Regions from separate parts of the Kitasatospora sp. NPDC059577 genome, predicted to be linked through region 3. Evidence: riboswitches for the same ligand, from Rfam matches in the RefSeq annotation. Region 3 holds a riboswitch; each other region holds the start of a gene.

Region 1 (4,191 bases), on a different contig from region 3:
TGCGGCCGGCGCCCAGGTCGCCGAGGTGGTCCGCCGGGTGGAGGCCGTCGCGGCCGCCTACCCCGAGGCCGCCAAGTACGCGCCGGGCGACATCCTCTGAGGTGCCGCATCCGTTGACGCGCCGCTGATGTGACGCAGCGTCAGCTCTCGGGCGAGGGCCCTGCCGCCGGACCGGTGGCAGGGCCCTCGTGCGTGCGGACGTGGCCCGGGTCGAGCGGCGGGGTGGTGCCGCAGTTCCACTCGCAGTCCGGCTCGGCCACCGGGTGGTCCTCGGGGTCGAGCACGTTGCCGCGGACGGTGGCGAAGGCGATCAGCCCGCCGCCGACCAGCAGGCCCGCGCAGATCAGCATCGCGGTGTGGAAGGCGGCGTCGACCTCGGCCGGCACCCGGTAGGCGTCGCCGCTCAGCCCGGCCAGCGCCGGTAGTGCGGCCACCGCGAGCAGACCGGCCGCCCGGGCGGCGGCGTTGTTGACCCCGCTCGCGATGCCCGCGTGCCGGACCTCGACGGCGGCCAGCACGGTGGCCGTCAGCGGTGCGACCAGCAGGGTCATCCCGCAGCCCATCACCGTGACGGCGGGCAGCACGTCCGTCCAGTAGGAGGAGTCGGCGCCGATCCGCAGCATCAGCAGCACGCCGGCGGCGCACAGCAGCGGGCCGACGGTGAGCGGGATCCGCGGGCCGATCCGCTTCCCCAGGCGCCCGGCGCGCGCCGACAGCGCCAGCATCAGCACGGTGATCGGCACCAGCGCGAAGCCGGAGACCAGCGGGGAGAACCCGGCGACGATCTGCAACTGCACCACCAGCAGGAAGAAGACGCCGCTGAACGCCGCGTACACGCAGAGGGTGACCAGGTTCACGGCGGTGAACAGCCGGGAGGAGAACAGGCCGAGCGGCAGCATCGGCACGGGCGTGCGGCGTTCGACGACCACGAAGGCGGCGCCGAGCACCACGCCGAGCACGCCGCTGATCCAGACCGCGGCGGACACGCCCTCGCCGGCGGCGGTCAGGGCGTAGGTGATCGCGCCGAGGGCGAGCGCGGCGAGGACCGCGCCGAGCGCGTCGAAGCGGCCGGAGGCGCTCTCGTCCCGGCTCTCCGGCACGGACCGGGTGGAGACCGCGATCACGGCCGCCGCGAGCGGCAGGTTCAGCAGGAAGATCCAGCGCCAGCCGGGGCCGTCCACCAGCCAGCCGCCGAGGAAGGGGCCGACCGCGGCCGACACCCCGCCGAGGCCGGACCAGAGGCCGACCGCCGTCGAGCGGTCGTCGGGGTGGAAGACCGCCTGGAGCATGGCGAGCGAGCCGGGGGTGAGCAGCGCCCCGCCGATGCCCTGGACGGCGCGGGCGGCGATCAGCACCTGGATGTTCGGTGCGACGGCGCAGGCCGCGGAGGCGACGGCGAACCAGACCACGCCGATCAGGAAGACCCGGCGCCTGCCGTACCGGTCGCCGAGCGCGCCGCCGAGCAGGATCAGGCCCGCCAGGGTGAGCAGATAGGAGTTCAGCGTCCATTGCAGGGACGCCAGGGAGGCGCCGAGGTCGGCGCCGATCCGGGGCAGGGCGACGTTCACCACGGTGCCGTCGAGCATCGCCATGCTGGAGCCGAGCACCGTCGCCAGTAGTACCCAGCGACCCTGCGCGGTGCCCAGGCGCAGGGTGCCGGCCTCGGAGGTGGCCACGGCCCGATCCTCCGCCCCGTGGGGCGTACGTGACAAGGCTCACCGGTGGTGTGTCGGCGGCGGGGGCGCTGTGTGAGCGGTCGGCTGCGCGCTGTGGCCGACTTCGGCGCAGGGTCGCGGATCAGTGGCTCGGGGTGAATGGATGGTGTACGCACCGTGCTGGGGATCATTCGGAGGGTCACCGCACCCAGGAGGGATCGTTGCGGCTTCAAGAGATCGACATTGCTTCACCCGAACGGATGGGTTTTAGTTCAGCGACCGCCCGGCCAGTCCGGACGGATCCGCCGGGTGGAACGCCGAGTCCTGCCGCTGCCCGGTGGTTCGATCTGAACTCTGTACGGCAGGAGCGGGGGACCCACAGGTAAGTCGCCGGACCGGAGTTCGCGCTTTTCGGAGCGCGGGCGTCCAGGGCCGGCTCGGGGTGAAGCCGCACATGCGGCCGGGCAACTCCAGCCCGAACCCGACAGCTCACCTCGCAGGCGTCGGAGAGGAAACTTCCATGCCTGCTCAGGCTCGTCGTATCGTCCTGCCCCGCGCCGCCCGCATCGGCATCGCCACTGCCGTCACCGGTGTCTCCTTCGCCCTCCCGCTCGTCACCGCGATGAGCGCCCAGGCCCACACCGCCCCCGCTGCCCCGGCCGCGCCCGCCGCCGTGGCGCCTGTCGCCGCCGCCAAGCCGGCCGAGAAGGCCGCTCCGGCTGCTCCGGCCGCCGCGGCCGCCACGTCCGAGAGCTACCGCGTCGTCAGTGGTGACACCCTGTCCAAGATTGCCGACGTCAAGAACGTCGAGGGTGGCTGGCACGCGCTGTACGAGCAGAACCGCTCGGTCGTCGGCGCCAACCCGAACCTGATCTTCCCGGGTCAGCAGCTCACCCTCGCCGGCCACGCCGCCGCGCCGTCCGCGGACGCCGCCCCGGCCAAGCCGGCCGCCCCGGTGGCCCCGGTTGCCCCCGTGAAGCCGCAGACCCAGGTCAAGGTCACGACCGAGGCCGCCAAGCCCGCCGCCCCGGTGCAGACCCAGGTTCAGACCGCCGCTCCGGCCAAGGCCGTGACCGCCGCTCCGGTCGCCGCCACCTCCGGCTTCGTCGCGCCGCTGGCCAACCCGGTGCTGGGCGAGGCCTACGGTGTGGCCGGCTCGATGTGGGCCTCCGGCCACCACACCGGCCAGGACTTCGTCGCCTCCACCGGTACCCCGCTGCGCGCCGTCGCCAACGGCGTCGTGGTCAAGGCCGGCAACGGCGGCGCCTACGGCAACGAGGTCGAGATCAAGCTCGCCGACGGCCACTACGCCCAGTACGCGCACCTCTCGGTGATCGGCGTGAAGATCGGTCAGACCGTCACCGTCGGCCAGCAGATCGGCCTCTCCGGCGCCACCGGCAACGTGACCGGCCCGCACCTGCACTTCGAGATCCGCACCGGCTCGGAGTACGGCTCGGACATCAACCCGGTCACCTACCTGCGCGCGCACGGCGTCGCGCTCTGACCCTCCGGGGATCAGGTCCAGGGTTTCAGGAACCACCACTGCCGCGGAGCGAATCGGTCCTCCGGGATGGTCATGTCGGGTGACCGCTCGACCGGATGATCGCCGTGCAGTGGACATGGGCGCGGGACACGCCCAGGCCGGCCCGGCTCGCGGGATTCACCTCCCTCGCGAGCCGGGCCGGCCGCTGCCGTTTCCGGGCGGGACGTTTCCGGGGCGCGACGTTCCGGGTGCGTGACCTTCCGGGAGGCGGGGCGGCAGGGGCGCGGGGCGGTTCGATGCGGGGCGGGCCGGTGTCGGGGCTGGCGGCGTCGGCGGTTCGTGCGCGGGCGGTGGGTCAGCCGGGGATCGCGGGTGGGCGACGGGTCTGCCGAACGCGCCGGAACGGGTAGGGAGTTCGGGGGTCCGGCGGCCGGGCTCGGGCGGTTCCGCGTCGTCGGGCGAGGGTCGTCGGGCGAGGGTCGTCGGACGAGGGCGGTTCCGCGTCGTCGGGCGAGGGTCGTCGGGTGAGGGGGAGCGGGCCGGCTTCGTCGGGCGAGCGGTGACGGGGTGTCGGTCAGCCGCGGTGGGCCGGCAGGCCGTACTGGGCGGCGGCCAGCAGGTCGTGCATCCGGTGGCCGAAGTCCTCGGTGTCGCAGGCCGGTTCGGGGAAGACCAGGCGGACGTCGCGGTGGCCGTCGGGGTGGTCCAGGCGCAGCACCAGGCCGTGGCGGTCCAGGGCGAGCGGGCGGACGTCCGGGTTCCGGGCGAGCAGCACGGGGTCGAGGAGGCGGGTGAGGACCTCGATCGCGTCGGCGTGGTCGTCCGCGAAGTGGGTGAGCATCGCGGCCTCGTGGCGGGCCATCGGGTCGGGGCCGGCGAGGGAGAGGTCGGCGGCGGTGACCGCTCCGGTGCCGTACGGGGTGGCGAGGACGGCGTGGGCGACGTCCACGCGCAGGTGGACGCTGAGGCCGTCGTCGGCGAGGTGCGCCAGTCGCAGCCGGCCGGCCAGGGTGAGCCGGCCGCGGACGCGGTCCCGGACGGCGACGGGGGAGA
Region 2 (4,191 bases), on a different contig from region 3:
CACCGCGGCCACCTCGGCGCGCCGATCGGCCGCCTGCCGGGCCGGTGCCGCCGCCGGGGCGACCGGCGGCAGCGACAGCTGGGCCAGCCCGCCGGCCGCGAGCAGCAGCGCACCCCGCCGCGACAGCGCGCGACGGGGCCGGTCTATCGGATGCGGCCCGTGGGGGCCGCACGTCGAGGCGCTCAGAGCCGGACCACCCCCGAGACCGGCATGGCGTTGACGCTCTCGTAGCGGACCTTGGCGCCCGGGTAGGGGGCGTGCACGATCACGCCGCCGCCGGCGTACATGCCGACGTGGTGCATGTCCCGGTAGAAGATCACCAGGTCTCCCGGTCGCGCTTCGGAGAGGTTGATCCGCCGGCCGGCGTACGCCTGGGCCTGCGAAGTGCGCGGCAGGGTCACTCCTGCCTGCCGCCAGCTGTAGTACATCAGACCGGAGCAGTCGAACGCGCGGGGCCCGGTGGCTCCGTAGACGTACGGAGCCCCGACCATCCGCACCGCGGCCGCCAGCGCGGCCGCCCCGCGCTCGGAGGCGGCCGGGGCGGAGCCGAGGTCCAGCCGGTCGGTGCCGCGGGTGGCGCGCTGTTCGGCGTCCCGGGCGTCCTGGGCGGTCATCCTGGCCCGTTCGCCGGCGCCCAGGCCGTTGAGCAGCTTCTGCGCCGCGGCGAGCCGCTGCTGGATCTGCTGCTTGCCGTCGGCGAGCGAGCGGCGGGCCTCGTCCAGTTCGGCGAGCTTGCCGGTCGCCTCGACGCGCCGCTGGTCGAGCCGGCGCTCGCGGGCGACCAGCTCGTGCAGCGTCTCCTGCTGCCGCTGCGCCTCCTGGCCCATGGTCCGGGCCCGGGCCAGGTACCCCTCCGGGTCGGAGGACAGCATCAGCTGGGCGGCCTGGGCCATCCCTCCGCCGCGGTACTGCGCCCCGGCCACGGTCGCCAGACTGCCGCGCAGCTCGTTGAGCTGGTCCTGGGCGACGGCGATCTCGCCCTGGAGGATCGTGGTCTCGCCCTGGAGGCGCCGTTGGGCCTCCAGGGCCGCGTTGTACTTCTCGGACGCCTGCTCGGCCTCCTCGTAGAGCTGCTCGACCTGCGCCTTGACCTCCTTGCGGTCGGTCGGGTCCGGGCTGCCGGGGGCGGCCTGGGCGCTGCCTCCGGTCGCGACGCCGAGCGCGGTGGTGGCGGCCGCCGTCAGCACCAGCGCGCGGGCGAGCAGTTGGGAACGGCGGTGCACGGGCATGGCGGCAACGGCTCCAATCCGGCGGCGCGGCCCCGCCGCCGCCCCACTGCGGGCGGCCGTCGAGCGGGAGTCCGGTGGCAGACGTTAGCGAGTCCGGGCAAGCGAGTCCAAACCCCTCCGGACCCGAATATTTGACTCCTAATCGGACATCAGCCCGAGCAGCCGGAAAAGCCGCAGGCCCGGCCTTCCGTGGTGGAAGACCGGGCCCGGAGGCGCCGAGCGGGGATCAGACCCGCACGATGCTGCTCAGCGGCATGTTGGTGACGGCCTCGTAGCGGACCGACGCACCCGGCTTGGGAGCGTGCAGCACCTGGCCGTTGCCGGCGTAGATGCCGACGTGGTGGGCGTCCCCGAAGAAGATCAGGAGGTCGCCGGGCTGGGCCTGGGACAGGTCGGTGCCGATCCGGGTGCCGGCGTGCGCCTGCTCCTGCGAGGTGCGCGGCAGCGAGACGCCGACCTGGTTGAACGCCCAGACCATCAGGCCGGAGCAGTCGAAGGAACTCGGGCCGGTGGCGCCCCACACGTACGGGCTGCCGACCTTGGAGGCCGCGGCGGAGAGCGCGGCGGCACCGCGCGAGCTGCCGGGGGCCGGGAGCGCGCCGGCCGGCGTGGACGAGGGCGCCGACAGGTTGGTGCGGCTGTTGTCGCGCGAGGCGCGGTCGGCGGCCTGCTGCTGGGCCTTCGCGGCGTCGGCCTGGGCCTTGGCGTCGGCGGCGGCCTTCTCCTCGGCCGCACGCAGCGCCTGGCGCTCCTGCTCGGTCAGGGTGTTGAGCAGGTCCTGGGCGGCCTTCAGCTTGTTCTGGACCTCGTCCTTGGAGGCCTTCAGCTGCTGGGTGGTCGACTCCAGCTCGGCGAGCTTGCCCTGGGCCTCGGCGCGGTCCTGGTCGAGCTTGCGCTGCTGCTCCTGGAGCTGCTTCAGCTGGTTCTTCTGGGTGTCGCCGGCCTGGTTCAGCGTGCCGGCCTGGGTGAGGAAGTTGTCCGGGCTGGACGAGAACATCAGCTGGACGGTCGGGGATATGCCGCCGTTGCGGTATTGCTCCCCGGCGATCTGGGCGAGGCCGCCCTGCAGGTCGGTCACCTGCTCCTGCTGGCGGGCCACCTGGTCCTGGAGACCGGAGACCTGCTTCTCCAGCGTCTGCTGCTTCTCCTGGGCGGCGTTGTACTGCTCGGTCGCCACCTCGGCCTGCACGTTGAGCTGGTCGACCTGCTCCTTGACCTGGTCCTTGGTCGGCTGCGGGTCGGCGTGCGCGCCGGACTGCGCGGAGAGGGCGACGGCTGCGGCGGCGACACCGGTCAGGATCGAGACACGGGCGCGGCCTGCTGGCTTGGGACGACGATGGGACGCCACGAAGGCGGGCTCCTTCTTCCTACGTCCGCCTACCGGGTGAGCTGACGGGTTCGGGCCGGAAGCATGCCCTACGACGCCTCACGGCCGTTCCACCGGCCGACCTGGCGCCGATTCACCCCGGAGGAACGTGGTTCCCCGGCTCCGCTGCGCAGCGCCCCCGCTTGCTGGGCTCCCCTGTCGGGCAGTCGCTTCGACCTGCCCCGCTGCCTCGCGAACTCGACGGTGACCACCGCCGCCACCCTGGCTGGGTGATCGACACTGCGGTGCTCTGGGGCATGACCCTAGTAACTGAACCGTGATCGGTTCAAATCCTTGTCAGAAAAAAGACGGAAGATTACCCAAGTTCCTTTGTGAAAATGACCGATGGTGACCATTGCCGTACGCAAGGCTGATCAGGTCTCACCCGTTGGTCGCAAAACGCTCGAAAACCTGAACACCACCCCCGACGGGGGTGGTGCGGATCACAGGGGCCGGTCGAACCTCTCCGGCGTGTCGGGCCGTCAGACCCGGCGGATCGTGTTGATCGGCATCGCGTCGGCCTTCATCACCTTCACCACGTCACCGGTGTGCGGCGCGTGGACCACCATGCCGTTGCCGATGTACATCCCGACGTGGTGCATGTCGCCGCCGTAGATGACCAGGTCGCCGGGCTGCGCCGCGGCCAGCCCGGGCACCGCGGTGCCGTAGTGGCCCTGCTCCTGCGAGGTGCGCGGCAGCGAGACGCCCGCCTGGCCGTACGCCCAGAGCATCAGCCCGGAGCAGTCGAAGGTGCTCGGCCCGGTGGCGCCCCAGACGTACGGGGAACCCTGCTTGCTCATCGCCTTGGCCACGGCCACGGCCGCGTAGCCGCTGGCCGGCGGCAGGTTGCTCAGGTCGACCCGGTCGCTGCCGCGCGAGGCCCGGTCGTCCTGCGCCTGCTGGGCCTTCAGCGCGGCGCGGTCGGCGGCGCTGAGCGAGTTCAGCAGGTCCTGGGCGGCCTGCAGCTTGGTGTTGACGTCCGCCTTGGCCTGGTTCAGGTCCTTGGTGGTGGTGTCGAGGGAGGCCAGCACGGCGGCGGCCTCGGACTTCTCCTGGTCCAGCCGGCGCTGCTGGTCCAGCAGCCCCTTGAGCGCCTCGGCCTGGCTGGCGCTGGCCTGCTGGACGGTGGAGGCCTTCTGGAGGTAGCCGGACGGATCGGAGGAGAGCATCAACTGGACGGAGGGGTCGATGCCGTTGGTGCGGTACTGCTCGCCCGCGACCTCGGCCAGCCCGCCCTGCAGCTGGGTCATCTGCTCCTGGCCGCGGGCCACCTGGTCCTGCAGCTGGTCGGCCTGCTTGCGCAGCTGGTCGGACCGCTCCTTGGCGCCGTTGAACTTCTCCGCCGCCTGCTCCTGCTCCTCCTGGAGCTGGTCGATCTGCGCCTTGACGTCCGTCTTGTTCGGCTGCGGCGCGGCGTGGGCGGCCACCTGGGCCGAGAGGGCGACCGCGGTCGCAGCGGCAGCGGTGAGCACGGAGACCCGCGCGCGGCTCGGCTGCTTGGGACGGCGGTGGGAGGCCAAGGGACCGGCTCCTTCTTCCAACGGACTCACCCGATTGGATGAGATTCCGGAAAATAGGTTTGACGGCAGACCCTAG
Region 3 (4,191 bases):
GGCGCTGACCGTATTGATCGCCGTAGTGGTGATGGGGGGAACGGTCTGGCTTTGGCCGAGACTGGCGGGGAAGACCTGGCAGGCGGTGTTGGGCCGGATCGGTGCGCTGCTCGCCTCCCAGCTCGCCGTCCTCGCGGCGCTCGGGCTGGTGGCGAACAGCTACTTCGCCTTCTACAGCAGTTGGGACGACCTGCTGGGCACCGGGGACACCGGCCCGGTGGTGATCCACAACAAGGCGGACGCCTCCGGGCGGCTCCTGGTGGAGACGATCGGCCACGCCTCGGTCAAGGGCGGCGGCGCGATGGGCCGCGAGCCCGGCCAGTCGGGCGAGATCCGCAAGGTCCGGATCGACGGCGCGGTCAGCCGGCTCTCCACCGAGGGCTACGTCTACCTGCCCCCGCAGTACTTCCAGCCGGAGTACGCGCAGAAGCAGTTCCCCGCCGTGATCGTCAGCACCGGCTTCCCCGGGATCGCCGAGAACCTGATCACCCGGTTCAACTACCCGGGTGCGGCGCTCAAGCTGCTGCAGGAGGGCCGGATGCAGCCGACCGTCATGGTCCTGGTGCGCCCCTCGCCCGCTCTGCCGCAGGACACCGAGTGCGAGGACGTCCCGAACGGACCGCAGTCCGACACGTACTTCACCAAGGACGTGCCCTCGGCGATCCAGGCCAGCTTCCGGGTCTCCTCCGACCCGCAGGCCTGGGCCTTCATGGGCAACTCGACCGGCGGCTACTGCGCGCTCAAGCTGGCCATGCGCCACCCGGACGTCTTCCCGACGGCCGTCGCACTCTCCGCCTACTACGACGCCGCCGACGACCCGACCACCGGTGACCTGTTCGGCGGCAGCAAGCAGCGCCGCGACGAGGCCAACCTGATGTGGCGGCTGAAGAACCTGCCGCAGCCGAACGTGTCCGTGCTGCTGGCCGGCACCAAGCGGGGCGACGGCGACTACCGGCGGGAGACCGAGGCCTTCGTCGAGTCGGTGCGGAGCCCGATGAAGGTCTCCTACAGCATGCTCGAGAACGGCGGCCACAACTTCGAGACCTGGAGCGCGCTGCTGCCGTCCTCGCTGGAGTGGCTGTCCCAGCACCTCAGGGTGCCGAACCCGACCGCCTGACGGCCGGACTACCGAACGGCCGAACCACCGAACCCCCGGAGCCACGGCCCCGGGGGTTCTGTCGTCGCGCGGTCGTCGCGCGGCTCAGGCCACCCGCTCCAGCGTCCCGGTGTGCAACTGCCCGACCCGGCCGCCCTCGCCCTCGAAGGTCCAGAAGGCCCGCACCGTCAGCTTGTTGAGGTCCATCACGTGGCTGACGGTGATCCCGCTCTGCTCCGTCCAGCTGACGAAGTAGATCTCCGGTGCGACCTCGGCGACGTGCAGCCGCACGTCCTCCCACTGGCCCGCGGACTCGCCGAGACCCTCCCAGCGCAGCCGCGTGCCGTCGGCCGAGTAGGTGTTGCGGAAGGCCGCGCCGGTGTCGGCCCGGAAGACGTAGGTACGGCCGGCGAAGGCGGGCGGGGACGCGGTCATGGTGGGGCGGCTCCTCGTTTCGTGGTGGAGGCGGTCTTGTGCACGGCGGAACATCTCGGAACTCCAATTTATCCGACCGGGTGCACTCGGTCAGATCTTTGCCGCGGTCGGGATCACCGACGCGCCGCCGGCCGGGGCCCGGGGTCCGGGGTCCGGGGGCCGGGGCTCGGAGCTCACCCGGGCGCCGGGCGCCACACCCGAGTCGGCGCCCAGCTCGCCCGACCGGCCCGTCCGAGCCGCCCTGTCCGAGCCGCCCCGCCCCCGGCGTCGGGCCGGGCGCCCCGCAGGTCATCTGCGGATCATCCCGCCGGGCAGGAATATTGATCAACTCGGCCGCCACGCAGCGTCGTTGATCGACACCGCTGTGACCTGCGCGACAACCGGCCCGGGGGAGTTGTCCGTTCACGTACGGCCTGCCTAGCCTGCAACGGTCGTCCGCCGTCGCGGACCCCGCCGCCGGGACGCCGAGTCCCGTCCACCCGCCGGCGGGTCACCGAGCACCACAGCGGACGGGAGCGGGGGAACCAAGGTCGGCGCCCGGCCCGTGCGCTCGCGCACACAGGTCGAGGCTAGGGGTGAAGCCGCGCCACAGGCGGCCGGGCAACTGCAGCCCGAACCCGACAGCTCACCTCGCAGGCGTCGCAGAGGTCGCCCATGCCCCAGCCTGCCGCCCGGCGCAGCGCGCCGCGCCACGCCCGTCCCTCCCGCCGCGGTCGCAACGCCGCCTTCGCCGCCACCGGGGCGCTCGCGATCAGCGGCGCCGGCCTGCTCGGACTGCCGTCCGTCGCCGGTGCCCAGGCCGCCACCGCGCCGACCGTCACCCAGGACCGCCTCGCCCCCGCCGCCATGGTCGCGGGCAAGGCCTCCACCGCCTCGCTGAGCCTGCACTCCTCGGCCTGCTTCACCGCGAAGACGGTGGGGGTGGGCGTGCGCGACGCGGGCGGCACCAACCTGGACTTCCCCGGCAACGCCTCCAACGTGCAGATCTGCCCGAGCGGCGTGAACTTCACCAGCGGCGCCCGCACCCTGCCCGCCGGCACGTACAGCCAGTTCGGCTTCTGGCAGGACGTGGCCGGTGCCTGGCACAACCTGCCCGCGCAGCAGCTGGTGGTCTCGGCCACCGGCACCACCGCGCCGACCCCGGCGCCGACGGCCACCCCGAAGCCGACGGCCGCCCCTTCCCCGAGCGCCACCCCCACTCCGAGCGCCACCGCCACCCCGACCGCCCCGGCACCGTCCACCTCGGCCCCGTCGTCCCCGGCCCCGTCGTCCCCGGTCGCCGGCAAGTCGCTGACCTGGTCCGACGAGTTCAACGGCTCGATCTCCTGGGGCCAGCGCTGGGTCGGCGACAAGAGCACCGCCTACAAGTACGGGAACCACAACCCGGACGACAACAAGCTGGACTGGCTGAACAAGAACAACGTCAGCGTCGCCAACGGGGTCGCCACCTTCACCGCCACCCCCGGCGGCCCGGCCCTGGAGAACGGCAAGCAGTCCTGGAACACCGGCTTCCTGACCACCGAGGGCTCCAGCGAGGGCTTCCAGGTCAAGACCGGCGACTACGCCGAGACCCGGGTCAAGCTGCCCGCCGGCACCGGCGCCTGGCCGGCCCTGTGGACCTGGAAGAACGGCAACGGGGAGGTCGACTCCTTCGAGTACCACCCCGACAACCCGAACCTGCTGGAGCTGACCAACCACGTCAACCCCGGCAACGGCACGTACTACACCGACGCGAGCGCGATCGCGAAGGACCAGTGGGTCACCATCGGTACCTACTACGGCGCCAACTCGGTGGACTGGTACGTCAACGGCGTCAAGGTCTTCTCGGACGGCAAGGGCGTCGGCGCCAACTGGTCGGCGTACCTGATCCTCAACCTCTCCCTGAGCGCGGGGCAGTACCACCCCGCGCCGCAGGGCACCGCCCCGATCACCATGGCGGCGGACTACGTCCGCGTCTACCGCTGACGGGTAACCCGTAGGACCGTCCCACCGGGCGCCGGAGGCCGGCAGCCGCTCGCCGGCGCCCGGTGCCCGGTGGGACACCGCGGCTCAGGCGTCGCCGGACGTCTCGACGACCTTGATCTCGTACGGCTGCCGGTGGTTCTTCCCGAACGGGTCGTCCGCGCTGCGCACCGCGACCGACCCGCCCTCCAGGAGCCCGAGCGGCACAGCGGGGGAGAGCCGGACCGGGACGAGGGCCGTCGCGCTGCGCCCCTCCTTCAGGCCGGGACCGAACACGCAGCTGACCTGCCGGCCGAGCGCCACGACCTGGCAGTCCTCGGGGAAGTACGGGCCCTCCGCGGTCACCCCTTCCGGAAGGGTGACGGTGACCGTGAACGGGGACGCGGTGGTGTCCGGGCCGTAGTCGGCGACGAAGGCGTGGATCGTCGTCGTGCCGCCGGGCACCGCCGGATCCGGGTCGAGCCGGACCACCTCCAGGTGGGAGTGGGACGGCGCGGCGACCACGGCCGGCAGGGTGGACGCCTCGGGCGCGCCCGGCGCCGGGACCAGGGCCGGCAGGGTGGACGCCCCGGACGTGCCCGGCGCCGCGACGTCGACTGCGGGCCGCGGCTCCGGCCGCTGCTGCAGCGCCCAGGACGGGCCGGAGCCCAGGACGGCCACCGCGCAGCCCGCCGTCACCGCCGCGACCAGTCCGGCAG

Evidence for each region. Region 3 has a riboswitch for cyclic di-AMP ahead of ACFV0O_RS12775 (hypothetical protein). Riboswitches for the same ligand answer to the same signal wherever they lie in the genome.
Region 1: it holds a riboswitch for cyclic di-AMP, as region 3 does, so the genes downstream of both, ACFV0O_RS33580 (peptidoglycan DD-metalloendopeptidase family protein) here and ACFV0O_RS12775 (hypothetical protein) in region 3, are expected to answer to the same signal.
Region 2: it holds a riboswitch for cyclic di-AMP, as region 3 does, so the genes downstream of both, ACFV0O_RS07880 (NlpC/P60 family protein) here and ACFV0O_RS12775 (hypothetical protein) in region 3, are expected to answer to the same signal.

What each region holds. Positions count from the first base shown of each region.
Region 1 is NZ_JBHWBZ010000061.1:24,666-28,856, forward strand. It holds gene purB (adenylosuccinate lyase) at 1-100, shown strand, start outside; gene ACFV0O_RS33575 (MFS transporter) at 141-1,676, opposite strand; cyclic di-AMP (ydaO/yuaA leader) riboswitch at 1,991-2,173, shown strand; gene ACFV0O_RS33580 (peptidoglycan DD-metalloendopeptidase family protein) at 2,176-3,159, shown strand; gene ACFV0O_RS33585 (DUF2470 domain-containing protein) at 3,713-4,191, opposite strand, start outside.
Region 2 is NZ_JBHWBZ010000006.1:13,550-17,740, reverse strand. It holds gene ACFV0O_RS07890 (hypothetical protein) at 1-3, opposite strand, end outside; gene ACFV0O_RS07885 (NlpC/P60 family protein) at 183-1,229, opposite strand; gene ACFV0O_RS07880 (NlpC/P60 family protein) at 1,456-2,577, opposite strand; cyclic di-AMP (ydaO/yuaA leader) riboswitch at 2,588-2,741, opposite strand; gene ACFV0O_RS07875 (NlpC/P60 family protein) at 3,078-4,115, opposite strand.
Region 3 is NZ_JBHWBZ010000011.1:129,698-133,888, forward strand. It holds gene ACFV0O_RS12765 (alpha/beta hydrolase) at 1-1,117, shown strand, start outside; gene ACFV0O_RS12770 (MoaF N-terminal domain-containing protein) at 1,202-1,531, opposite strand; cyclic di-AMP (ydaO/yuaA leader) riboswitch at 2,020-2,183, shown strand; gene ACFV0O_RS12775 (hypothetical protein) at 2,186-3,496, shown strand; gene ACFV0O_RS12780 (hypothetical protein) at 3,581-4,191, opposite strand, start outside.